2 linked regions of the Methylomonas sp. 11b genome follow. The main gene of each other region encodes a partner of the protein of the gene in region 2 in a complex. Links are inferred from orthologs where the notes say so. Each region holds a gene or a part of one and is shown on either strand. Other genes may lie near its edges. The genes, in order: accD and accB.

Region 1 (7,806 bases), 1.0 Mb from region 2 along the record:
GCGAAACGGGAGGACCATTCGCCGTGGATGGATGGGGTTTTATCGGTCATGTTGGGGAGCCCTTGTGTTTTTATATCGTTATTTAACGGGTGTGTGAGTAAAATATCAAAATTCACGTTTTCAGTCAGTTTAAAAAAACTTCGCTACAGAATGGCAGCCAAAAAATCCAAGAAGGACAACAAAGCCACCGATAACACGATTGCGGTTAATCGCCAGGCTTCCCACGAGTACACCATAGACGAGACTTTCGAAGCCGGTTTGGTATTGGAAGGTTGGGAAGTGAAAAGCTTGCGTGACGGCCGGATTCAGCTGAAAGAGAGCTATGTCGAGATCAGACGCGGCGAGGCTTGGCTGAGTGGGGCGCATGTGTCGGCTTTATTGTCGGCGTCCACCCACGTCAATCCGGACGCGGTACGCAAGAAAAAATTATTGTTACACCGACGTGAATTGAACAAGCTGATCGGCTCGGTGGAACGCAAAGGCTACACCCTGATTCCGCTATCGATGTATTGGATCAAGGGCCGCGCCAAGCTGAAAATCGGTCTGGCGAAAGGTAAAAAATTGCACGACAAGCGCGCAGCTTCCAAAGACAAGGATTGGCAGCGAGACCGAGCGCGCATCATGAAGCACGGCTAATTTCGATGACGATGCATCCCAATTTACTGGACGCTGACAACAGCGTTTTGCTGGTGGTGGACATTCAGGGGCGTTTGTCGACGGCTATGCCGGCTTTAGACCAGCAACAGATGCTCACACACGGTCGGCGCTTGTTGCAGGCCGCCGGGTTGTTAGATGTGCCGGTGTTATTGACCGAACAGTATCCGCAAAGGCTGGGGTCAACGCAAACCGAGATTAGCGAGTGTTTGCCGGGCAATACCCGTACCTTTAGTAAAACCGGTTTTTCTTGTTGCGCCGCGGACGGCTTCAAGCAAGCCCTGACTGATACCGGTCGGAAGCAGGTTGTGGTGATAGGTCAGGAAGCGCATGTGTGCGTGTTGCAAACCGCGCTTGAGTTGTTAAGTGCAAACTATCAAGTTCATGTGTTGGCTGATGCGGTTTGTTCGCGCCAAGTCCAGCACAAAGATTACGCCTTGCAGCGCATGCTGCAGCAAGGTGTCACGTTGAGCTGTCACGAATCGGTGTTGTTCGAATGGTTGCGGGATGCTCGGCATAGCCATTTCAAAACTATTTCAGCGCTTTTGCGTTAATTGCACGGGGGTTTAATGCTACGGAAAGGATGGATCGCGGTAATACTGGGATTGTTGCTGGTACTGGGATGTGCGGAGCCGCTGCCGCCAGTAAAGACTTTTAGCGGTTTCGCGCAAGGTACTACGTATCACATCAGTTATTGGACGCCCCAAGCGCGGGATGATGCGCAAGTCAGCGCTGAAGTTGAAAAAGTTTTCCTGGATTTGGATAAAACCTTATCCAATTACCGACCGGACTCGACAATCGAACAATTTAACGCCAACACGTCGACAAATATTCAGCTGGTCGGCGACGAAATCGTGGCTTTGTTTAAAGTGGCCGACAACGTCAGCAAGCTGAGCCAGGGGTGTTACGATTTGACCATCAAGCCTTTGTTCGAGATGTGGGGTTTCATGGGGGAAGAGTTGACTATCCCAGACGATGCGGCGCTGCAAGCAGCTTTGGCGAATGTCGGCATGGACAAATTGCAGCTGGTCGACGATAGTCATATGTCGAAAAAACTGCCGAATGTACGAGTGGATTTGTCGTCAATCGCCCAGGGTTATAGTGTCGAGAAAATCAGCAACACGCTTGAGGCTTTGGGTATCCAAAACTATCTGGTGGAAATCGGCGGCGAATTAAAAGCGCTGGGTAGCAAACCGGACGGTAAGGCCTGGCGGATTGCGGTGGAAAAACCGCTGCCGGGCGAACAAAAAATGCACAAAGTGGTGACATTACCAAAGGAAACGCCGATGTCGGTGATGACCTCGGGTACTTACCGGCATTATTTCGACGTCAAAGGCAAGCGTTACAGCCACATTCTGGATGCCCGCAACGGCAAGCCGGTAACGCACGATTTAGTTGCTGTCAGTGTGTTTAACGAAAGCCCGACCATAGCCGACGCCTGGTCTACCGCTTTATTGTGCCTGGGGCAGGAAGAAGGGATGAAACTTGCCGATGCTGAGAAATTGCAAGTGATGTTTATCCAGCAACAAGGCACCGAGTTTTTGGAAAGTAAAACCAGGGCCTTGACTATGTCCACCCAAGTGACGATTAACTAGGCTAAGGCCTATCGTGGTAGTATCCGCGCAAAACTGAAGCGGGGGAGATTTTATGTGGGGTCTAAACGATCACTTGACGTTTGCCGTGCATGGTGGCGGCGATAACGGTGGAGGAGTGGCCGGTGGGGTGGAGAGCTTATTGTCCTTCCTAGAAGTGCTGGTGCGGCAATCTCCTTCGGAAAGTCTGGATAGTTTATTGCCGGGCGTTGCTGCGTTACAAAATATTCATCCCTTGCTGGTGCATTTCCCGATTGCGTTGTTGACTATGTTCTTCACTCTGGATTTGATCGGCAGCGTGGCGAAGCGCTCGGAGTGGCGGCAGATAGCCGGCGCATTTCTGTATCTGGGTACCGTGTTTGCCGCGCTTACCGTGGCGGCCGGTTTAGTGGCGGCAGGGAGTGTGGCGCATGGTGGTGATGTTCACGAGATCATGGAGCATCATGAGCATCTGGGTATTTCGGTATTGAGTCTGGCTACTGCGCTGTCGGCGTGGCGTTTGTTTAGCAAAGGGCTGATAGTCGGACCAGCTAACACGCTGTACTTGTTGATGGCGGCGATTTTAGCCGCCTTGTTGGCGTTTGCCGCCGATCTGGGTGGTCTGATGGTTTATAAACATGGCGTCTCGGTGCACGCTGCGGATCAAGTCAATCAAGCGGCGGCGCGCGCTCATGAACACGAAGGTGCTGTTGAGGATAGTTTGCCGGCAACGCATGAAGAAGCCGAAGTCGAAGATTTGAAACCGGAAGATAGTCATCAGGACGAAACGACGCATGGCGTTGCCGGTCATCATCACGACCATCATCATGCCCATTGACGCCCGCCTGAAGAGCCGTCGGACAAAGGCTGACAAGGGTCAGCCTTTTTTTATTGGTCCCGACATGACATATCGGATAGCTGTGTTATCCTACGCCGCCATTTTTTGTGAGGCTTTGGATGCGTACCCGCGTTAAAATTTGCGGCTTTACCCGAGTGGAAGATGCGCTTTGTGCCGCCAATTTGGGCGTGGATGCTATTGGTTTGGTGTTTTATCCGCCCAGTCCAAGAAACGTAAGCATCGAACAAGCCGCAAGCATCAGCAGAGCATTGCCAGCCTTTGTTAACGTGGTAGCCTTGTTCGTCGATGCCGCGCCGGCTTTGATTCGTGAAGTCTTGAATAAAGTAAGGGTGGATTGCCTGCAATTTCATGGCGATGAGCCTGCAGATGGTTGCCGGATTTACGATAAATCGTATATCAAAGCCATTCGCATGCAAGCGGATACGGACGTTCTAGGGTTGCAAAAGCAATACAACGATGCGGCCGGATTACTGTTGGATGCCTATCATCCGGGAATGCAGGGCGGCAGCGGTAGCGGTTTTGACTGGGATTTGATTCCGACGACCCGCAGTTTGCCGATCATTCTCGCGGGCGGATTGACGCCGGAAAATGCCGGGGAAGCGATTAAAGCTGTAAAACCGTATGCAATGGATGTGAGCAGCGGTGTTGAGGCCGGGAAAGGCATCAAGGATGCAGCGAAAATGGCTGCGTTTATAAGAAAAACTAATCAAGCGACTTGAGAACTATGACAGAAAGATACGATATGCCGGATGCCCGGGGCCATTTCGGGCCTTACGGCGGTATTTTTGTGGCGGAAACGCTGATGCCGGCCATTACCGAATTGAACGAAGCCTATCAGCGCTATATGCAGGATCCGGAGTTCCTCGCCGAGTTGGATGCCGATCTCAAGGATTATGTCGGTCGACCGTCGCCGCTGTATCATGCAGAACGCTGGAGTAAGCATTTGGGCGGTGCGCAGATTTATCTGAAGCGCGAAGATCTCAATCATACCGGCGCACACAAAGTTAACAACACGGTCGGTCAAGCCCTGTTGGCTAAGCGCATGGGCAAGACCCGCATCATCGCCGAAACCGGCGCCGGTCAGCATGGCGTTGCCACCGCGACTGTCGCGGCGCGTCTGGGCTTGGAGTGTGTGGTGTACATGGGCGCAGTGGACGTGGCCCGCCAATCCCTGAATGTCTATCGAATGAAGTTGTTGGGCGCCACCGTGGTGCCTGTGCAATCAGGCTCTAAAACCCTCAAAGACGCATTGAACGAAGCTCTGCGCGATTGGGTGACCAATATCGATAATACTTTTTATATTATTGGCACCGTGGCCGGTCCGCATCCCTATCCGGCAATGGTTCGGGATTTTCAGGCTGTGATTGGCCGTGAAGCCCGTCAACAATGCATCGACCAAACCGGCCGCTTGCCCGACGTGCTCTTGGCATGCGTGGGCGGCGGTTCCAATGCCATCGGCTTGTTTTATCCGTTTATCGACGACAAGTCCGTGAAAATGATCGGCGTCGAAGCGGCCGGCGACGGCGTTGAAACCGGTCGTCATTCAGCACCGCTATGTGCCGGCCGTCCTGGCGTATTGCACGGCAACCGGACGTATTTGATGGCTGACGACGATGGCGAAATCATCGAAACCCATTCTATCTCCGCCGGCCTGGATTATCCCGGCGTTGGCCCTGAGCATGCCTGGCTGAAAGATACCGGTCGAGCCCAGTATGTGAACATAACCGACGACGAAGCCATGGCTGGCTTTCATGCCTTAACCCGCATGGAAGGTATTATTCCGGCTCTGGAATCCAGCCATGCCATGGCTTATGCGATGAAACTGGCGCCCACCATGCGCAAGGATCAAATCATTGTTATTAATTTGTCCGGACGCGGCGATAAAGATATGCAAACGATTATGCAACGCGAGGGCATCAGTTTATGAGCCGTTTAGCTAACAAATTTGCCGAATTGAGAGCCTCCGGCCGTAAAGCCTTAATTCCGTTTATTACTGCCGGTGATCCTTATCCGGAATTCACCGTCCCTTTGCTGCACGAAATGGTCGCGGCTGGTGCCGACGTCATTGAATTGGGTGTGCCGTTTTCCGATCCGATGGCCGATGGCCCGGTAATACAACGCGCCAGTGAGCGTGCGTTATCGCACCATGTTGGTTTGCGAAAAGTATTGAGCATGGCCATCGAGTTTCGGAAAACCGATCAGACCACGCCATTGGTGTTGATGGGTTACCTAAACCCGATCGAAATCATGGGTTACGAAGATTTTGCCAATGCTGCGCAACGCGCCGATGTTGACGGTGTGTTGACCGTGGATTTGCCGCCGGAAGAATCCGAGGCTTGCGTCCATATGCTGCGCGAGCGCGGCATAGATCAGATTTTTTTACTGGCGCCTAACACCACTGCTGAACGGATTCAGAAAATGGATGCAGTGGGCAGCGGCTATTTATATTACGTGTCGCTGAAAGGCGTCACCGGTGCCGGGCATTTGGATACCGCCGATGTCGAACAAAAATTACAACTGATTCGCCAGAATACCGCTTTGCCGGTTGGGGTTGGTTTCGGAGTCAAGGATGCCGACACCGCGAAAACTATCGCCGCTATTGCCGACGGTGTCGTGGTGGGTAGCGCGCTGATCAGTAAAATAGAAGCAAATCTCGATGATCCTCAGCAAGCCAAGCATGAGATCATCACCCTGTTGAAATCCATGCGCGAAGCCATGGATGTTTAAGCTTTCAAGCGGAGACTACACCGAATGAGTTGGTTTGAAAAACTGGTCCCCTCTGCCATCAGAACCGAATCCTCGCAGAAGAAAACCACCGTGCCGGAAGGCTTGTGGAATAAATGTCCGCGTTGCGATGCGATTTTGTTCAACGCCGAGCTAGAAAAAAACTTAAGCGTTTGCCCAAAATGCGATCACCATTTACGCATTTCGGCGCGCAAACGGCTGAATATGTTTTTGGATGAAGATGGCCGTCAAGAGATCGGTGCTGGATTAAAGCCCAGCGATCCTTTGAAGTTCAAGGACAGCAAACGCTATAAAGATCGCATCAGTCAGGCGCAAAAACAAAGCAACGAGAACGATGCATTGGTGGTGATGAAAGGTACGCTGAAAGGCGCCGGTATCGTCGCTGCGGCGTTTGATTTTGGTTTCATGGGCGGTTCGATGGGCTCGGTGGTTGGCGAGCGATTCGTGCGCGGCGTGAACGAAAGTTTGCGTTTGGGTGTGCCGTTCATCGTCTTTACTGCCAGCGGCGGTGCCAGAATGCAGGAGTCTTTGTTCTCGCTGTTTCAAATGACCAAAACCAGCGCGGCCTTAACCAAATTAGCCGAAGCCGGAATTCCGTATATTTCCTTCATGACCGATCCAACTATGGGCGGTGTTTCCGCCAGTCTGGCGATGTTGGGCGACATAAACGTAGCCGAACCGGACGCCTTAATCGGTTTTGCTGGTCCGCGAGTCATCGAGCAAACGGTTCGTGAAAAGTTGCCGGAAGGTTTCCAGCGCAGCGAATTTCTCCAGGAACACGGAGCCATAGACATGATCGTTGATCGCCGCGAGATGCGCGATAAAATAGCCAGTATTCTGGCTATTATGTGCGCCGGTAGCAGCAGCGCGGACGTGGTCGACGTTATTCCTTACAGTGAGCCATTAAGCAATCAGGGTGAGAGCGATAATCCGCAGCCTCAGGAATAAATACGGTCGAAATGACACGTTTTGATTCGCTGCAAGCCTGGTTGGACTGGCAGGAAAAATTACATCCTCGGCCTATCGATTTGGGATTGGGACGGGTTGCCGGCGTATATCGGCAGCTTAACCCCGAGCAGAAAAAGCCGCTGACTATTACAGTTGCCGGCACCAACGGCAAGGGTTCCTGCGTGGCATTTCTGGAAGCGATATATCGCGCCGGGGGCTATAGAGTGGGTGCTTACACATCGCCGCATATTTTGCGTTATAACGAACGCATTCGTATTGATGGCGAGCCCGTTGCCGATGCGATGATTTGCGACGCTTTTGCCCGTATAGATGCGGCACGCGGCGAGACCAGTTTGAGCTATTTCGAGTTTGGCACATTGGCGGCGTTGAGTATTTTCGCCGACGCGGGTCTGGATATTCAGTTGCTGGAAGTCGGTTTGGGCGGCAGGCTCGATGCGGTGAATATTGTTGATCCCGATGCGGCGATTGTGACGACGATAGCACTCGATCATGTCGATTGGCTGGGCCATACTGAAGAAGCCATCGGCCGGGAAAAAGCCGGCATCTTTAGGCCGGGTGTAGCGGCTATAATTGGCGATCAACAAGGGCCTCGCTCGGTAGTCGAAGTCGCTCAGCAAGTGGGGGCCACCGTACTGCAAATGGGCAACGCATTCACGTATCAAAAACGGTCGGACGACTGGCAATGGCGGTCTGCTGATACGCAAATCAGTCGCTTGCCACCGCCGGCCTTTAAGGGTGAGCACCAATATCGAAATGCTTCGTCGGCGATAATGGCGATAAAAACCCTACAGCCTCTACTAGCGATCAGTGACGATGCAATTCGGCAAGGCTTGCAAAGTGCCCAGCTATCCGGGCGTTTTCAATTGATTGCCGGCTCGCCGCGAATCTTGCTTGACGTGGGGCATAACCCGCAAGCTGTGCAAACACTAATCGACTATTTGCACGAATACTTCCCGGAAGTCAGAATACACGCAGTTTTTGCGATGATGCGGGATAAAGATATTGCCG
Region 2 (16,802 bases):
CCGGTATCGAAAAATATGCGGCTTGCGGATTCGAGGTGGATAGCTCCCGTTCTCGGCATTAAACATCTTGTGGCCGATTTTTTGAGTGATGCTATGTCGGCGGGGCTAAATGCGGCCCTGCGCCGCGCCGCCTAGCGGCCTGTTTGGCGGCTTTTTGCTCGCGGATGACGGCCAGTTCCAACATTTCCGTTTCTATCATCTCGGGGGTCTCCAGGGTGATTTGGCCCAAGATGCCGGCGCGCAGTTCGTTCATTAATAGCTTGGCGGCTTTGTCCAGTTCGACGATGCCGCCGCTACGCAAACAGCCGCGTTTCGCGCCGATGGCTTCTAGCAGTGCAAGTGGTTCTTCGGGCAAGGGTGTCAAACGATAGCGCTGGCTTAACTGGTCTGGATAGGCTGTACGCAGATATTCCAGTGCATACAGTGCGATGTCGTCGTGTTGGAAAGCCGTATCCTTGATGGCGCCGGTTACCGCTAGTCGGTGGCCACTGTGGCGGTTTTCCACATTGGGCCAGAGTACGCCGGGAGTGTCGGATAGTACGATGTTATTACCCATATTGATGCGTTGCTGCTGCTTGGTGACGGCGGGTTCGTTGCCGGTCTTGGCGATGGTACGCCCGGCCAGCACATTAATAATGGTGGATTTGCCGACGTTAGGGATGCCCATGATCATGGTGCGGATGACCTTGTTGGCGGCGGTTTTCTCCGGCAGCATCTTGGCGCACAAGTCAATAATCTGTTTGATCTTGTCCGGTTGTTGGGTAGTGACGGCCAGGGTTTTGACGGCCTGTTCCCGTTCCAAATAGGCTTGCCATTTTTTAGTCAGTTCAGGATCGGCCAAATCGGTTTTGCTGAGGACGCGGATGGTGGGTTTGTCGCCGCGCAGACTGGCCAGCATGGGGTTTTGGCTGCTGTAAGGAATGCGTGCATCGAGTATTTCAATCAGCAAATCGATGTCGGGCAAGGCGTGCTTGATCTCCTTGCTGGCCTTGTGCATGTGGCCGGGATACCATTGAATCTGCATGGGTTGTGCTGCGGTAAGTGGAAAGTTGACAGCATTGTACCTTTTATTGAGCCGGCGCTATTGATTACTCGTGTGCCTTTAGGGCTTATAGATGCCGGATGGTTAAGCGCCCTTTAACAGGGATAGCGCCCCGCCATGTTTAAAGGCGGGATTTCTGCACGCCGCAGCGCGCCGCGGCGGTAGACGTAGAGGGCCGGTTGTTGCTACAATCCAGTCTATTTTTGGTGCTTTTGGCACATCTCGACGCAAGTCTTTCACACTCATCCCGGAGAAAACTCTATGGCAATTAAAGTTGCAATTAACGGTTATGGTCGTATCGGTCGCAATGTCATGCGCGCTTTGTACGAGTCAGGTCGCACCAACGAGATCCAAGTTGTCGCTATTAACGATTTGGGCGATTCCAAAACCAACGCGCACTTGACCAAATACGATACCGTACATGGTAAATTTCCATTCGATGTGTCTGTCGACGGCGATTACATCGTGATCAACGGCGACAAAATTCGCGTATTTGCCGAAAGAGATCCTGCCAAATTGCCTTGGGCTGAGTTGGGTATTGACGTTGTGCACGAGTGTACCGGTTTCTTTACCAGCAAAGCTAAAGCGTCCGCGCACATCACTGCCGGCGCAAAAAAAGTCATCATTTCTGCTCCTGGCGGCAATGATGTCGATGCAACCATTGTTTACGGTGTTAACCACCAAACCCTGAAAGCATCCGACACCGTTATCTCCAATGCCTCTTGCACCACCAACTGCTTGGCGCCATTAGTCAAGCCTTTGATGGACACCATCGGTGTTGATCACGGTTTGATGACGACCATCCACTCGTATACTAACGACCAAGTGTTGACCGACGTATACCACAGCGACTTGCACCGCGCGCGTTCCGCTACGCAATCCATGATCCCCACCAAAACCGGTGCGGCAGCGGCGGTTGGTTTGGTATTGCCGGAAATGAAAGGCAAACTCGACGGTTTTGCGATGCGTGTACCGACCATCAATGTTTCTGTGGTGGATTTGTGCTTTCAGGCATCACGTAACACTACTAAAGAAGAAATCGACGGCATTTTGCGCGAAGCGGCTGCCGGTCCATTGAAAGGCATTTTGGCGATCAACGACGAGCCATTGGTGTCTATGGACTTCAACCACAACCCACATTCTTCAATCTACGAAGCGGGTCTGACCAAAGTCACCGGCGGCAATTTCGTGAAAGTCCTGTCCTGGTACGACAACGAATGGGGTTTTTCAAACCGTATGCTCGATACCACGGTTGCTTTGTTCAACGCTAAATAAGGGTTTACATGCTGCTACGAAGAACGAAAATCCTGGCTACGCTGGGACCTGCTACGGACAAGCCCGGTGTACTTGAAGAGTTGTTCGAGGCTGGAATCGATGTTGTAAGGCTTAATTTCTCGCACGGTTCGGCGCAGGATCATATTGATCGCGCCAACCGCGTTCGCGAATTAAGCAAGAAAACCGGCCGCAGGGTCGGTATTCTGGCTGATTTGCAAGGTCCCAAAATCCGTATCGAACGCTTCAAAGACAACAAAGTCTGGCTGGAAGAAGGTCAGGATTTTGCCTTGGATATTAATCTGGGCAAACTTGACGGAGATAATACCCAAGTGGGTATCAGCTACGAACCTTTGGCTCGCGAAGTTAAACCCGGTACCCGTTTGTTGCTGGACGATGGCCGGGTAGTCCTGGATGTGGTCGATGTGATCGACAATACCCGCGTCAACACGAAAGTGGTAGTGGGCGGCGATTTGTCCAACAACAAAGGTATCAATTTGTTGGGCGGCGGCTTGTCTGCAGCGGCCTTGACCGATAAGGACAAGGAAGACATCAAAACCATTGCGGTGATTCAAGCCGATTACGTGGCGATCTCCTTCCCGCGCACCGCAGCTGATATGAACGAAGCCCGTGAGCTTTTGCAAGCAGCCGGTTCTTACGCCGGCTTGGTTGCCAAGGTAGAGCGTGCGGAAGCCATGGAAGTTATCGACGAAATCATCTTGGCCTCTGACGCGATCATGGTCGCGCGTGGCGACTTGGGGGTTGAAATCGGCGACGCCAATCTGCCAGCCGCTCAAAAACTGCTGATCAGTCGTTCGCGCGAACTGAACCGGGCCGTGATTACCGCGACACAGATGATGGAATCGATGATCGAGAATCCGATCCCAACCCGTGCGGAAGTATTTGATGTGGCCAACGCTATTGTCGACGGTACCGATGCGATCATGTTGTCCGCGGAAACTGCCTCCGGCAAGCATCCGGTGAAAACCGTGCAAGCCATGGTGCGTATCTGTCTGGAAACGGAAAAGCAACCTAGCGTGACCAAATCCATGCACCGGATGACCGACAAGTTCGAACGGATGGACGAAGCCATTGCGATGTCTGCAATGTATATGGCGAACCATACCAAAATCGCCGGGATAGCGTCTTTGACCGAATCGGGCTCCACGCCGCTATGGATGTCGCGGATTAGCTCGGATATTCCTATCTTTGCCTTCAGCAGCCAGGAACGCACCCTGGGTCGTGTGACCCTTTACAAAGGTGTATTCCCCATTCCGTTTGCCAAAGAGAAGATGGAATCGGTCAGCGTAACCGACAGTCTGATTAAGGCTTTGAAAGTCCGTGGTGTCGTAAAAGCGGGCGATGCGCTGATTCGCACCAAAGGCGATTTGACCGGCGCCAGCGGCGGCACTAACTCCCTGAAAGTTATCATCGTCACCGACTAATTTTTTAGTCGGCTTGCCTTGTTTCGCGGCGTTCGGTTTATCCGGACGCCGCGTCTTCAACCTATTCTAAGCAGCATCCAGTTTGGCATAAGCCAGCATCAGCCATTTGATGCCCGCGTTGCGGAAGTTGATTTGCACCCGTTCCTGTTCGCCTTCGCCTTCCATTTGCAGGACCACGCCTTCGCCGAATTTCTCGTGCCTGACAGGCTGGCCCAGTTTGTAAGTACCCTTGCTGCCCAGGCTTTTGGTTTGCGATGCGCTATTGGTCGCCGGTCTGCTGACGTTGGCGCGTAACCTGATTTCCTGAATTGATTCCTGCGGTAGTTCGCGCAAAAACCGTGAGGCGCGCGGATAGCTGTCTTTGCCGTACAGGCGCCGGGATTCGGCGTGGGTCAGATACAGCTGTTGCATCGCTCGAGTTATGCCGACGTAGCACAGGCGGCGCTCTTCCTGTAACCGGCTGGCGTCGTCCAGCGCTTGCTGAGAAGGGAATAGGCCTTCTTCTAAGCCCACTAGAAATACCAGCTTGAACTCCAAACCCTTGGCCGAATGTAGCGTCATTAACTGCACGCAATCTTCATCGACTTCGCCTTGCATTTCACCGGCTTCCAATGCGGCGTGCGCTAAAAACATGTCCAACTCGCCCATGTTCTCGGCGTTTTCACTATCGTAGTCGAACAAGCGCGCGGCGTTGACCAGTTCCTCCAGGTTTTCTACCCGGGCTTCGCCTTTGTCTTGTTTTTCTTTCTTATAAAGTTCGATCAGGCCGCTGGTCTCGACTACTTGTTTGACGGTTTCATGCAGACTCAGCTCTTTCGTCGTTTCGCCGAGCGCAAGAATCAGGTTTAAAAAGCCGCGCAAAGCATTCGCTGCGCGGGCCGGCAACTGATTTTTCTCCAACATCACCAAGGCTGCTTGCCATAGCGACAGCTGTTGTTCGCGGGCCAGAATCCGCATGTCGTCTAGGGTCTTGGCGCCGATGCCTCGGGTTGGCGTATTCACTACCCGTTCAAAGGAAGGATCGTCGTGTGGATTAGTCGACAAACGCAGATAGGCGAGGGCGTTTTTGATTTCCATGCGCTCGAAAAAGCGTAGGCCGCCGTAAACCCGGTAGGGCGTGGCGGTGGTCATCAAGCGTTCTTCGAATTGCCGCGATTGGGCGTTGGAGCGATACAGAATCGCTGTGTCGCTACGCAAGCCGCCATCCTTAACCCATTGCCGAATTTTCTCGACCACGAAATAGGCTTCGTCTTGCTCGTTAAACGCCGAATATAGAGAAATGGCCTGGCCTTCACCGGCATCGGTCCATAATTCCTTTCCCATCCGGTTGTCGTTGTTGGCGATCAAGGTATTGGCGGCTTTCAGGATATGGCCGCTGGAGCGATAGTTCTGCTCCAGGCGGACGATGCCGTGTTCGGGATAATGCTTTTGGAAATTGAAGATGTTTTCGATTTTGGCACCGCGCCAGCCGTAGATCGATTGATCGTCGTCGCCGACCACGAATAGATTGTTGTTGCCTTCGGTGAGTAAGCGCAGCCAGGCGTATTGAATGGTGTTGGTGTCCTGGAATTCGTCGACATGGACTTGTACGAAGCGCTGCCGATAAAACGCCAATAAATCTTCGTTATCGCGCAGCAATTCGTGAGCTCTGAGCAGTAATTCGGCAAAATCCACCAGGCCGGAGCGTTGGCATACTTCTTCGTACGCCAGATAAACTTGCTTCATCTGCCGGTTATAAAAATCGCCGCTGTCCTGCATGTGCTTGGCGCGGATGCCTTCGTCTTTTTGCGCATTGATAAACCATTGCGCTTGCTTGGGCGGCCATTTGCTGTCGTCCAGATTCAGGTTTTTCATCAGCCGTTTGATGATGCGCAATTGGTCGTCGCTGTCCATTACCTGGAAGGTTTCCGGCAGATTGGCTTGCTTGGCGTGTTGCCGCAGTAAACGGTGAGCCAGGCCGTGGAAAGTGCCTATCCACATGGCGCGGGCTGGAGTCTCCAGTAACTCTTCGATACGGTTGCGCATTTCGTTGGCGGCTTTGTTGGTAAACGTTACCGCCAGGATGTTATAAGGCGAAATCTGGTTGACCTGGATGTGCCAAGCGATGCGATGGACCAGCACCCGGGTTTTGCCGCTACCGGCGCCGGCCAGTACCAGCATGGCTTGCATCGGGGCAGAAACGGCCAGACGTTGATCGTCGTTTAGAGAGGTGATGATAGAAGAGACGTCCATTTTTTATAACTTGCAGATTTTGAAGAGCTGTGTATATTTGCTTGCCTTTAAGGGAAAGCCGTGCGTCGGGACTAATAACTACAACACAGAGAGGATTGGAAATGAGCTTCGATTATAAACGTTTGATCAAATTTGAGCACAACATCGGCGAGAAAGATAAGAAAGTCCGCATGGTTTCAGGGGTGGTACTGCTGAGCGTTTCGCTGTTTACCGCCAGCATATTGATGTTGTTGGTTGGTTTGGCCTTGGTTGCGACCAGTTATTCAGGCTGGTGCCCGGCATATTCGAGTTTGGATAAAAATACCTTGGGTAGCAATACGGCTTCCGAGGGCTAATCAGCCTTAGTTGCTGGCTCCGAATCCGCGATTCCGGCGCGGATTCGGATTCAAGAGACTTTGTTAATCTTGTTTGTTGTATTCGCCTTCGATAATAGTCTGCGAATTGCGTGCTTGTTGAAATACCGGGCCCACCTGGGTTTGCAGCAAATGGTGCTCGATGATGTACTGAGCAATCTTTCTGCGTAAGGTCGGGATTAGGCAAGCGAAGCCGAGCATGTCGGTGAAAAATCCCGGTGTCAATAACAGCGCTCCGCCTACCAGCAAAATGGGGCCTTCGATCATTTCATAAGCCGGAATTTCGCCTTGCGCCAACCCGGACTGGAAGCGCTGCCAGGTGGCGAAGCCTTGACGACGCAGCAGCCAAGCACCCAGTACCGCCGTAAACACCACCAATAGAATAGTGGGGAAGGCGCCGATCAAGCCGCCAACTTGCAATAGCACGTAAATTTCCACAAACGGCACGATCAAAAAAGCGATAAACATAATTTGCATGGTTTTCATGGTCAGCTCGGTTGCGGTAAAAAGCCGCTAATACTAAGAGCATCTTGGTGCAATTTCCAGGATAATATCGCGATGTATCAATTGATTCTTTGTACCTGCCCGGATGTAGAGGTTGCCGACAAGCTTGCCGGCGTTCTCATCAGCCAAAAATTAGCCGCCTGCGTCAATATACTGCCGGGTGTGCGTTCGGTTTATGAGTGGCAGGGCCAAATCGAAACCGCTCAGGAACATTTGCTACTCATCAAAAGTCATCAAGACCGTTATGCGGCGATTGAGGCGACCTTGAAAAGCCTACACCCCTACCAACTCCCGGAAATTATTGCGGTTGCGATAGAACGCGGCTCGCTGGACTATTTGAAATGGATAGACTCATGCCTTGGCATCGACTGATTTTATTATGTTTGTTGGCTGTTTTTTGGCGCACTGCGGCGGCGCTCGATAGTCAGGATTTTTTGCCACCGGAGCAAGCATTTAAGTTAACGGCCACAGCAGGCACCGCCGATAAAGTCGAATTGCACTGGCAGATAGTCGAAGGCTACCACCTGTATCGGGATAAAACCAAGTTTCAATCGCAGACCGAAGCGATTCAACTGGGTCAGGCAGTCATGCCGGATGGACTTGTTGAGCATGATCCGAGTTTGGGCGAAGTGTCGGTCTATCGAAATGCGCTCGACGTGGTGTTGCCGTTGATTAATCCAAACCGTCAAACCCAACTGAAGCTGTTGGTTAAATATCAGGGGTGTGCTGATGCCGGCGTCTGTTATCCCCCGCAAAAAGTGCTGCTGGATGTTGCCTTGCCGTTAGCGCCGCCCGCTGCAAATAGCGGAGCGCTTAATCAATTTGTGAAAGGCTTAAAGGGCTTGACGCCGGGTTTGTTTTCAGAGGAGTTGTTGCCGCCGGAGCAAGCGTTTCAGTTCTTCGCCAGTCTGAAAGATCCAAATACCGTGCAAGCGAGCTGGCAAATAGCCGAAGGTTATTACCTATACAAAGATAAGTTGTCGCTTAAATTGCAGGGTGTTTCGCAGACGCAATTGACGCCTTTGCAGCTTCCGGAAGGGGCCGCCTACCACGATGCGGAATTTGGCCAGGTGCAAATCTACCGCAGTCAGATCAGCATCGACGTACCGCTACTACGCGGAAGCTCGGCGGCCGAAACGATCAAATTGCTGGCAAAGTTTCAAGGTTGTGCCGACCGTGGGGTCTGCTATCCGCCGATGCAAGCCGAAGCGAGTTTGGACTTGCCGGCTGCGGACGCCTTGGCACCAGTCAAGCCGGCTGCGGTAGCCGAGTTGTCGGAGCAGGACAAAATCGTCAATGCTTTGCGACATGATAGTTTAGCGCTGACTTTATTCAGTTTTTTTGGATTCGGTTTGCTGTTGGCCTTTACGCCCTGTGTATTTCCGATGATCCCCATTTTATCCGGGATCATCGTCGGTCACGGCGACCAAATCGGCACCCGTAAGGCATTTTTGTTGTCCTTGAGCTACGTGTTTGCCTCGGCTTTGATGTACACCGTATTTGGTGTGCTGGCAGCCTTGTTCGGCAGCAACCTGCAAGCCACATTTCAAGAGCCTTGGGTGATCGCGGTGTTTTCGGGCTTGTTCGTGCTGTTATCGCTATCAATGTTTGGTTTTTACCATTTGGAGTTGCCCAAGTCCTTGCAATCAGTCTTGCATCACTCTAGCGATAAGCATCGCGACGGCTCTTATCTTGGCGCTGGCATTATGGGGGCGCTATCGTCGCTGATCGTAGGGCCTTGCGTGGCAGCTCCGTTGGCGGCGGCACTGATTTATATCGGTCAGACTGGCGATGTGGTGTTGGGCGGTTCGGCTTTGTTCTTGATGGGGCTTGGCATGGGGGCACCCTTACTGCTGTTGGGAGCGTCTGCCGGCAAGCTGTTGCCAAAAGCCGGGTCTTGGCTGAATTCCACTAAGGCGGTGTTCGGCGTAGCCATGCTGGCCGTGGCGGTGTGGATGCTGTCGCGGATTTTGCCGGCAGCGGTGACGATGTTTTTATGGTCTTTGTTGTTGGTTATTCCGGCTATCTTTCTGGGCGCCATCGATCCTCTGCCGGAATCGGCCTCGGGTTGGCGCAAGCTTTGGAAAGGGCTGGGTATCATCATGCTGGTGTTTGGCGTCTTGCAATTGATCGGCTTGAGTGCTGGAAACAGCAATCCGCTTCAGCCGCTGCAAGGAATGGGCTTTAATGCCCAGGCCCAGCCCGCTGCAGGTCTAAGCTTTCAGCGGGTGGCTTCGGTCGCAGAATTAGAGCAACGCATCCAGCAGGCGTCGGCCAGCGGCAAACCGGTGATGCTGGATTTCTATGCCGACTGGTGTATTTCCTGTAAAGAAATGGAGGCTTATACCTTTACGGATCCACAGGTAAAGCAGCAATTGGCGAACTTCGTGGTGTTGCAGGCCGACGTGACGGCGAATAATGAGGCAGATAAAGCCTTATTAAAACGCTTCGCACTGTTTGGGCCACCTGGCATTATATTTTTCGGCGCCGATGGGCAGGAACGGGCAGGGCAGCGCGTGATTGGCTATCAGGATGCCGCTACTTTTTTAAAAACCTTGCAACAACTATGAATAAGAAAATTATACTTACGGTGGTCGCCATAGCTTTTATTGGTTTAGCGGCGGGTCTGTTTGCCAGACAATATTTTTCTGCTACCGAGACCAGTCAACCGGCGCCGCAACTGAATTTCAGTTTGCCTGATCTGGCGGATCAGCCGCAGTCGGTCTCGCAATGGCAAGGCAAAATTTTAATTATCAATTTTTGGGCAACCTGGTGTCCGCCATGTTTGAAGGAAATTCCCGAGTTCATAAAACTTCAGGACGAGTATAAAGACAAAGGCGTGCAATTTGTCGGCATAGCCATTGAAGAGAAGCAGCCAGTAGAAGATTACCTGAAACGTATCAAGATCAATTATCCGGTATTGATTGGTGGCGAAGGGGCCACGATGTTGGCTCAACAGCTGGGTAATGTAATCAATACTGTGCCGTTCACAGTAATCATTAACCAACAAGGGCAAATTGTGCATCATCAGTTGGGCGAATTGACGCGAGAGAAAGTGTTGGAAGTGATTGGGCCGTTGTTGACGGCAAAATGACTGAAAAATCGGTAAAACGCTGTCTAATGAAGTGAAAAGCGGTTTATCTGGACAAAAACCTACAAATTAGGCAGAATTCCTTTTTGTTTAGTATTTTTGTTCAGCATCGGCAATGGCAAACCTCACTGTTCTCAATGGACCCAATTTAAATCTGTTAGGCATTCGAGAACCAGGGTTATACGGTAATAAAACATTGCAGAGTATCCAGCAGGCAATGGAGCAATTGGCCCAAACCCTTGGGCATCAATTAAGCTTTATGCAAAGCAATGCCGAGCACGAAATTATTGAACACATACATCAAGCTTATCGGCAGGGTGTCGATTTTATCATTATCAATCCTGCCGCATTTACTCATACCAGCGTGGCTATTCGTGATGCCTTGCTGGCAACCAAGATTGCATTCATAGAAGTACATTTATCGAACGTGCATGCCCGTGAGCCTTTCAGGAAGCATTCGTATTTTTCGGATATCGCCGTTGGCGTTATTTGCGGATTGGGGGCGAACGGTTACCAATTGGCTTTGCAAGCCGCTCATCAGATATTACTAGAGAGAACTCAGAACAATGGATATTAGAAAAATAAAAAAACTGATTGATCTTATCGAGGAATCCGATATTGCAGAAATTGAGATTCGTGAGGGCGAAGAATCAGTAAAAATCAGCCGTTATTCGGCGGCTGCGCCCGTGCAATATGCAGCGCCGGTTGCTGCGCCCGTGGCCGCCGCAGCGCCGGTTGTTGCGGCCGCTCCAGTTGAAGAAAAAGTCAGTGGTCATGTGGTTAAGTCGCCCATGGTCGGTACCTTTTACCGTTCGGCGTCGCCCGGTTCTGCGTCGTTTGTCGAGATTGGTCAGTCGGTTAGCAATGGTCAAACCTTGTGCATTATCGAAGCCATGAAAATTTTGAATCAGATCGAAGCGGATAAAAGCGGCAAAATCAAACAAATTCTGGTTGAAAACGGCCATCCGGTCGAATACGGCCAACCTTTGTTCATCATCGAATAACCGACAAAGGGGCTGGACTAATGTTTGAGAAAATTGTTATCGCCAATCGCGGCGAAATTGCTTTGCGTATTTTGCGGGCCTGTCGCGAATTGGGCATCAAAACCGTGGCGGTGTATTCCGAAGCGGACCGCGATTTAAAACACGTAAGATTGGCCGACGAAGCTGTCTGTATTGGGCCTGCCGCGTCCGCCGGCAGCTACTTGAATATCCCGGCAATTATCAGTGCCGCCGAAGTGACAGATGCCGAAGCCATCCATCCCGGTTACGGATTCTTATCCGAAAACGCCGATTTTTCGGAGAAAGTCAGTCAAAGTGGCTTTGTTTTTATCGGTCCGAGGCCTGAAACCATTCGGATGATGGGTGACAAGATCGCCGCAAAAAAAGCCATGCAGGCAGCGGGTATCCCTTGTGTGCCGGGTAACGGCGATCCTTTGGGGGAAGATGATGAAACCAATCTGAAAATGGCGCGGGAAATTGGTTACCCGGTCATTATCAAAGCGGCTGGTGGTGGAGGCGGTCGCGGTATGCGCACTGTGCATACCGAAAGTGCTTTGGTGAATGCGATTGCAATGACCAAGGCTGAAGCCGGTACCGCGTTCGGTAATAGCACCGTCTACATGGAAAAATTTCTGGAAGATCCGCGTCATATCGAATTTCAGGTGTTGGCGGACTCGCACGGCAATGCGATACATTTGGGTGAACGCGATTGCTCAATGCAGCGCCGCCATCAAAAAGTCGTCGAAGAAGCCCCTGCTCCTGGCATTACCGAAGAGCAACGTAAGCAGATGGGTGAGCGTTGCGCGCTGGCTTGTCAGGAAATCGGTTATCTAGGTGCGGGGACTTTCGAGTTTCTCTACGAGAAAGGTCAATTTTATTTCATAGAAATGAACACGCGGGTGCAAGTCGAGCATCCGGTCACCGAGATGATTACCGGTTTCGATATTGTCAAGGAGCAACTTCGGATTGCTGCTGGCGAGCCTTTGTCCATCACGCAAGAGCAGGTGAAGTTTACCGGTCATGCAATCGAATGTCGGCTAAATGCCGAAGATCCGAAAACCTTTATGCCTAGCCCAGGGGTGATCGATCAATTCCATATGCCAGGCGGGCCTGGCATCCGTTGCGAAACGCACATTTATAATGGCTATAAAGTGCCGCCGTATTACGATTCCATGATTGGTAAGTTGATTGCGCACGGCGACGATAGGGCGAGCGCGATCGCCCGGATGAAGACCGCGCTGAGCGAAATGGTGATAGACGGCATCAAAACCAATATCCCATTGCAACAAAGCATCATGGCTGACGCGGCGTTCGCCCAGGGTGGGCAAAATATCCATTATCTGGAAAAGAAATTGGGTATCCATTAATTCGGCTTGGGCGAGGAGATTAATAAAGTGGCGTCTCCTTTCCCAGCTAAAAGCTTTTTATAACTATGGCCTGGCATCAGCTTTCCGTTATCACCGACGAAACCACCGCTCCCGACATATCGGAGTTTTTCAGCGAACTGGGCGCGGTTTCGGTGACTTACAGCGACGCCGATGATGAGCCGGTGTACGAGCCGGCCATCGATCAAACAAAAATCTGGACCCGTACCCGGGTCACCGCCTTGTTCGAGCTCGATACTGATCCGGATATCGTACGCAACTTGCTGTTCAATCAATTCATAGGTCAGCCCTTGCAGGAATGGATAGCTGAGGTTTTGCAGGATCAGGCATGGGAACGGGCGTGGATGGAGCATTTCCAGGCAATGAAGTTTGCCAATCGTTTGTGGATTTGTCCCAGTGGTCAGGAACAGCACGAGCCCGGCACGGTTTGCATGACTTTGGATCCGGGCTTGGCGTTCGGTACTGGAACGCATCCGACTACTGCATTATGTTTGGAGTGGTTGGCCGGTAACGATATTAAAGACAAAGTATTAATCGACTACGGTTGTGGCTCGGGGATTCTTGCCGTGGCCGCGCTGTTATTGGGCGCCAAGCAGGCGCATGCGGTGGATATCGATCCGCAAGCGTTGACCGCCAGTCAATACAACGCCGAAAAAAACCAGGTACAGCAACGAATCGATTATTATCTGCCCGAACAGTTTTCCGCGTTTGCAGCTGATCTGGTACTCGCCAATATTCTCGCTAAACCGCTGATTGAGCTGGCCGCAACTATTGGCGCATTTGTCAGGCCGGGCGGGCAGTTGGTTTTGTCGGGAATTTTGAACGAACAAGCCGAATCTGTAGCAGCAGCTTATCGCGAGCAGGGCTTCGTTGTTGCGCCGCCGGTCAGTCAGGAAGACTGGTGTCGATTGGACGCCTATAAAACTGACTGAATAGATGTATAGCCGATGTCCGCATTGCGCTAAGCAGCACGAAGTTACCGTCGAGCATTTGCGGCAATCGCGTGGGTTGTTGGATTGTAAGGTATGCGGCAATTCTTTCGATGCGTTGCGATTCCTTAGTGAAGATGAGGATGTGGTGCTAGCGGATGAGTCGCCATATCCGGATGATCAAATTTCAGAAAAGCGGCCGCAGACTCCGGCGGTTTGGTTTGTCGCAACCAACTTGGCGTTGCTGTTATTGCTGGCGCAAATCCTGTATTTCGAGGGCTATCGTTTAACTATGCAGCCGCAGTTCAGGGCGGGTTTGGATAAAGTCTGTGCAGCCTTTGCTTGCCGGTTAGCGACGTATAAAAATATTGAGGAATTCAGCGTTTCGCATAGCGATTTGCGGGTTCAGAGCGATAGCAGCTATTTGTTTAGCGCCGTGCTTAGCAATCAGGCACCATTTGCGCAAGTGGCGCCGGATTTGAAGTTGAGTGTGTTGAATTTTAATGGACAGGTTATTGCAGAGCGGGTGTTTCGCACTACAGAGTACCTGTTAAGACCAACGGGACTAGCCCCAGAGCAGACGGTCGAAATCCGTTTGGCTATTGTGGCGCCTGCCGCGTCAATTGGCGGTTACACCTTTACCTTACTTTAGGGCAATATGAGCTACCCGGAACTGTTTCTGAAAAAAAACGAAGACAAACGCCTGCGGCAAGGGCATTTGTGGGTGTTCAGTAACGAGGTTGATAGCCAGCGCAGCCCATTGGAGCATTTTACGGCCGGCGACCTAGTCCTTGTCCACGATTCCGGCGGTAAGGCTTTGGGCATAGCTTATGTCAATCCTCATGCACTCATTTGCGCGCGCTTGTTGACGCGTAAAACCAATATCAAAATCAGTGAAAGTTTTTTTAAAGCGCGCTTGATTCAAGCTTTGGGTTTACGCGAGCGCTTGTTCGATAGACCCTATTATCGCTTGGTGTTTGGCGAAAGCGATGGCCTACCGGGCTTGGTGGTTGACCGCTTCGGCGCTGTGCTTTCCGTGCAAATTACTACTGCGGGAATGGAGCGGTATAAGGATTTGCTGGTCAAGGTTCTACTTGAGCTGCTGGCGCCAACCGCTATTCTGCTGAAAAACGATAATAGTCAGCGCCAGTTGGAAAGTCTGTCCTTGGAACCGGAACTGGCTCACGGTGAATTGCCTGAGCAGTTAATAATCGAAGAAAACGGCCTACGTTTTATAGTCAATGTCGCAGAGGGCCAGAAAACCGGCTGGTTTTACGATCATCGCAACAGCAGGGCGCAGCTTGCGCAAGCTTGTCATGGTTTAAAGGTGTTGGATTTATTCAGTTATGCTGGCGCCTGGGGTATTCCCGCCGCAGTGGCAGGCGCTGCGGAAGTGTGTTGTGTGGATAGTTCAGAGAGCGCGTTGGCTTTAGCCGCGGCTAGTGCCGAGTTGAATCAGGTGCGGGATAAAATGCAATTCGTGCGCAGTGACGTCTTCGAGTTTTTGAAGCAAGCACGTGAACAGCAGCAGCATTACGACGCGATCATACTGGATCCGCCAGCGCTGATTAAACGCAAAAAGGATTTCAAAGCCGGGTATGAAGCCTATCGACGCTTGAATCATTTGGCGCTACAAGTTTTGTCGAATAATGGTATTTTGGTCTCGGCGTCATGTTCGCATCATTTGAGTAGAGATAATCTGCATGAAATTCTGCGCTCTTCGGCGCGCCACATTGATCGACACCTGGTGTTTTTCGGTGCCGGTAGTCAAGGCCCGGATCATCCGATTCATCCCGCCTTGCCGGAGACCGATTATTTGAAAACCTTTTTTTGTGCAGTATCCAGCCGGCTATAGTCAATCATGGTGGATTCCAAGCCCCAATGCGGTTTGTGCGGTCAGCGGGTGTTGATTCCCGGTTTTGAGCTCAATACTTTGCTGGGCGAAAAAAAATTCTGTTGCGAAGGTTGTCGCAGCATTTTTCAACTGCTCAATAGCGAGCAAATAATAATAACGACTCCAGAGGAGAAAGAAACATGAAAGCCTGCGAATCTTGTGCAGACCGCGTCAATATCGGCTGCCATCATAAACAGATGCCGGTAATATCCAGAGCTATCGGTTTGCTGTTTATCTATTTGCCGATTTTGACCTTGCCGTTTGTGATTACCAGTGCTTATTTGACTTATTTCAGTCTGAAATTGGTCGGTGCGGAAAATGTCAAAAAATGGGGAGATTTTTTACCGGCCAGGGCGAGTCACCGGTATGATTTAAAAAATCAGATTACGATGGACGGATCATTCAAATTCAGCATGGCGCAATCGAAATTATTCTGGATTTTGAATTGCACTTGGTATTGTCCGGTGAGCGTGGGCTTATTCGAATGGCATGCTTACTTGGTGAAGGTGGTGGAAAACTGGTGGTGTCCATTTACCCATGACCGTAAAAACAGCTACACAGACGGTGCTATCGATCAATCTTTTTGGCATATTTACCCTGAAGAAAAAGCTAAATTGAATGAAGAAGACAAAAGAAACCCGATTTTCACTGTCGACCCCGATGCCTAAAGGTATGTTATTTGCCCGTAATGATGTGTCACTTGGCTTTAATAAAGCTCGGGGATAATGGTTAGATTTACCGGTCAGCGCTATTGCGATTGCTCGGGTTAGTAAGTAGGACCAAATTTCCATACCGCGTAACAAATAGTGCCGGTATGGGAGAAATTTAAACATCAATTCTTATTTTCGACACGGAATGAATACAGAGAATACGAAACCGGCCATTGTCTGGTCATTATGGGGTGCGGCTTTATTGCTGCTGTGCGTGGTGTTCAGAGATAGCCTTATCGAAATGGCGACGACATGGACTAACGTCGAAGAATACAGCCACGGCTTTTTCATCCCTGTCATCACCATTTATCTGCTGTGGGCGCGGCGCGGCGAACTGGTTTTGGTCGAAGGATTTAATGCATCGCTGCCCGGGCTTGGCATTATAGGCTTAGGATTGATTCTTTTTATTCTGGGCGGGTTGGCAACCATAAAAACCATGGAGCAGTATGCGTTTCTGGTGGTTTTGACGGGGATGTTTGCCAGTGCTTTTGGTCTACGCGGGTTGCGGGTTGGCGCTATCCCCCTGTTGTTTCTAATTTTCATGGTGCCGTTTCCATCCTTCATACTGAATAACTTGTCTTCAAAGCTGCAATTGATTTCGTCCTGGCTGGGCGTGGAATTCATACGGGCTTGCGACATCATGGTTTACCTGGAAGGGAATGTTATCGATTTGGGCAGCTATAAGTTGCAAGTGGTCGATGCCTGTAGCGGATTGCGTTATTTGTTTCCGTTGGCCAGTTTGGCTTTTCTGTGCGCATATTTGTTTAAAGGCCCTTTCTGGCAGAAATTGCTGATTTTTCTGTCCTCGATGCCGTTGACTATTTTCATGAACAGTTTCCGGATAGGTGTCATCGGGGTCCTGGTCGATAACTGGGGTACGGAGATGGCTGAAGGGTTTCTACATGATTTCGAAGGCTGGGCGGTGTTTTTACTCTGCATGCTGC

What was found.
Region 1: the proteins of accB (region 2) and accD are in contact, whole or in part, in a solved structure (PDB 8UXZ), measured with the Escherichia coli proteins. The link is inferred for Methylomonas sp. 11b from one-to-one orthologs.

What each region holds. Positions count from the first base shown.
Region 1 is NZ_KI911557.1:490,741-498,546, forward strand. What follows is about bases 5,035-7,806. They hold accD (acetyl-CoA carboxylase, carboxyltransferase subunit beta), read left to right. Parts: upstream 5,035-5,835; coding sequence 5,836-6,777; downstream 6,778-7,806. Other genes in these bases: trpA (tryptophan synthase subunit alpha), read left to right, coding at 5,035-5,811; folC (bifunctional tetrahydrofolate synthase/dihydrofolate synthase), read left to right, coding at 6,789-7,806. Also shown: METH11B_RS0102390 (sodium-dependent transporter), read right to left, coding at 1-50; SsrA-binding protein SmpB, read left to right, coding at 151-636; METH11B_RS0102400 (isochorismatase family protein), read left to right, coding at 642-1,208; METH11B_RS0102405 (FAD:protein FMN transferase), read left to right, coding at 1,224-2,249; METH11B_RS0102410 (DUF2231 domain-containing protein), read left to right, coding at 2,302-3,063; METH11B_RS0102415 (phosphoribosylanthranilate isomerase), read left to right, coding at 3,183-3,803; trpB (tryptophan synthase subunit beta), read left to right, coding at 3,809-5,011; more of trpA, read left to right, coding at 5,008-5,034.
Region 2 is NZ_KI911557.1:1,502,235-1,519,036, reverse strand. What follows is about bases 9,428-12,224. They hold accB (acetyl-CoA carboxylase biotin carboxyl carrier protein), read left to right. Parts: upstream 9,428-10,505; coding sequence 10,506-10,943; downstream 10,944-12,224. Other genes in these bases: accC (acetyl-CoA carboxylase biotin carboxylase subunit), read left to right, coding at 10,964-12,224; aroQ (type II 3-dehydroquinate dehydratase), read left to right, coding at 10,055-10,516; METH11B_RS0106995 (TlpA family protein disulfide reductase), read left to right, coding at 9,428-9,942. Also shown: ribosome biogenesis GTPase YlqF, read right to left, coding at 92-1,024; gap (type I glyceraldehyde-3-phosphate dehydrogenase), read left to right, coding at 1,304-2,317; pyk (pyruvate kinase), read left to right, coding at 2,326-3,759; uvrD (DNA helicase II), read right to left, coding at 3,826-5,991; METH11B_RS0107015 (YgaP family membrane protein), read left to right, coding at 6,093-6,326; METH11B_RS0107010 (FxsA family protein), read right to left, coding at 6,390-6,830; divalent-cation tolerance protein CutA, read left to right, coding at 6,903-7,220; METH11B_RS0107000 (protein-disulfide reductase DsbD), read left to right, coding at 7,202-9,418; more of METH11B_RS0106995, read left to right, coding at 9,415-9,427; more of accC, read left to right, coding at 12,225-12,307; prmA (50S ribosomal protein L11 methyltransferase), read left to right, coding at 12,373-13,257; METH11B_RS27685 (zinc-ribbon and DUF3426 domain-containing protein), read left to right, coding at 13,262-13,906; METH11B_RS0106965 (class I SAM-dependent rRNA methyltransferase), read left to right, coding at 13,913-15,109; METH11B_RS0106955 (hypothetical protein), read left to right, coding at 15,289-15,816; VPLPA-CTERM-specific exosortase XrtD, read left to right, coding at 16,004-16,802. UniProt on the Escherichia coli protein: This protein is a component of the acetyl coenzyme A carboxylase complex; first, biotin carboxylase catalyzes the carboxylation of the carrier protein and then the transcarboxylase transfers the carboxyl group to form malonyl-CoA.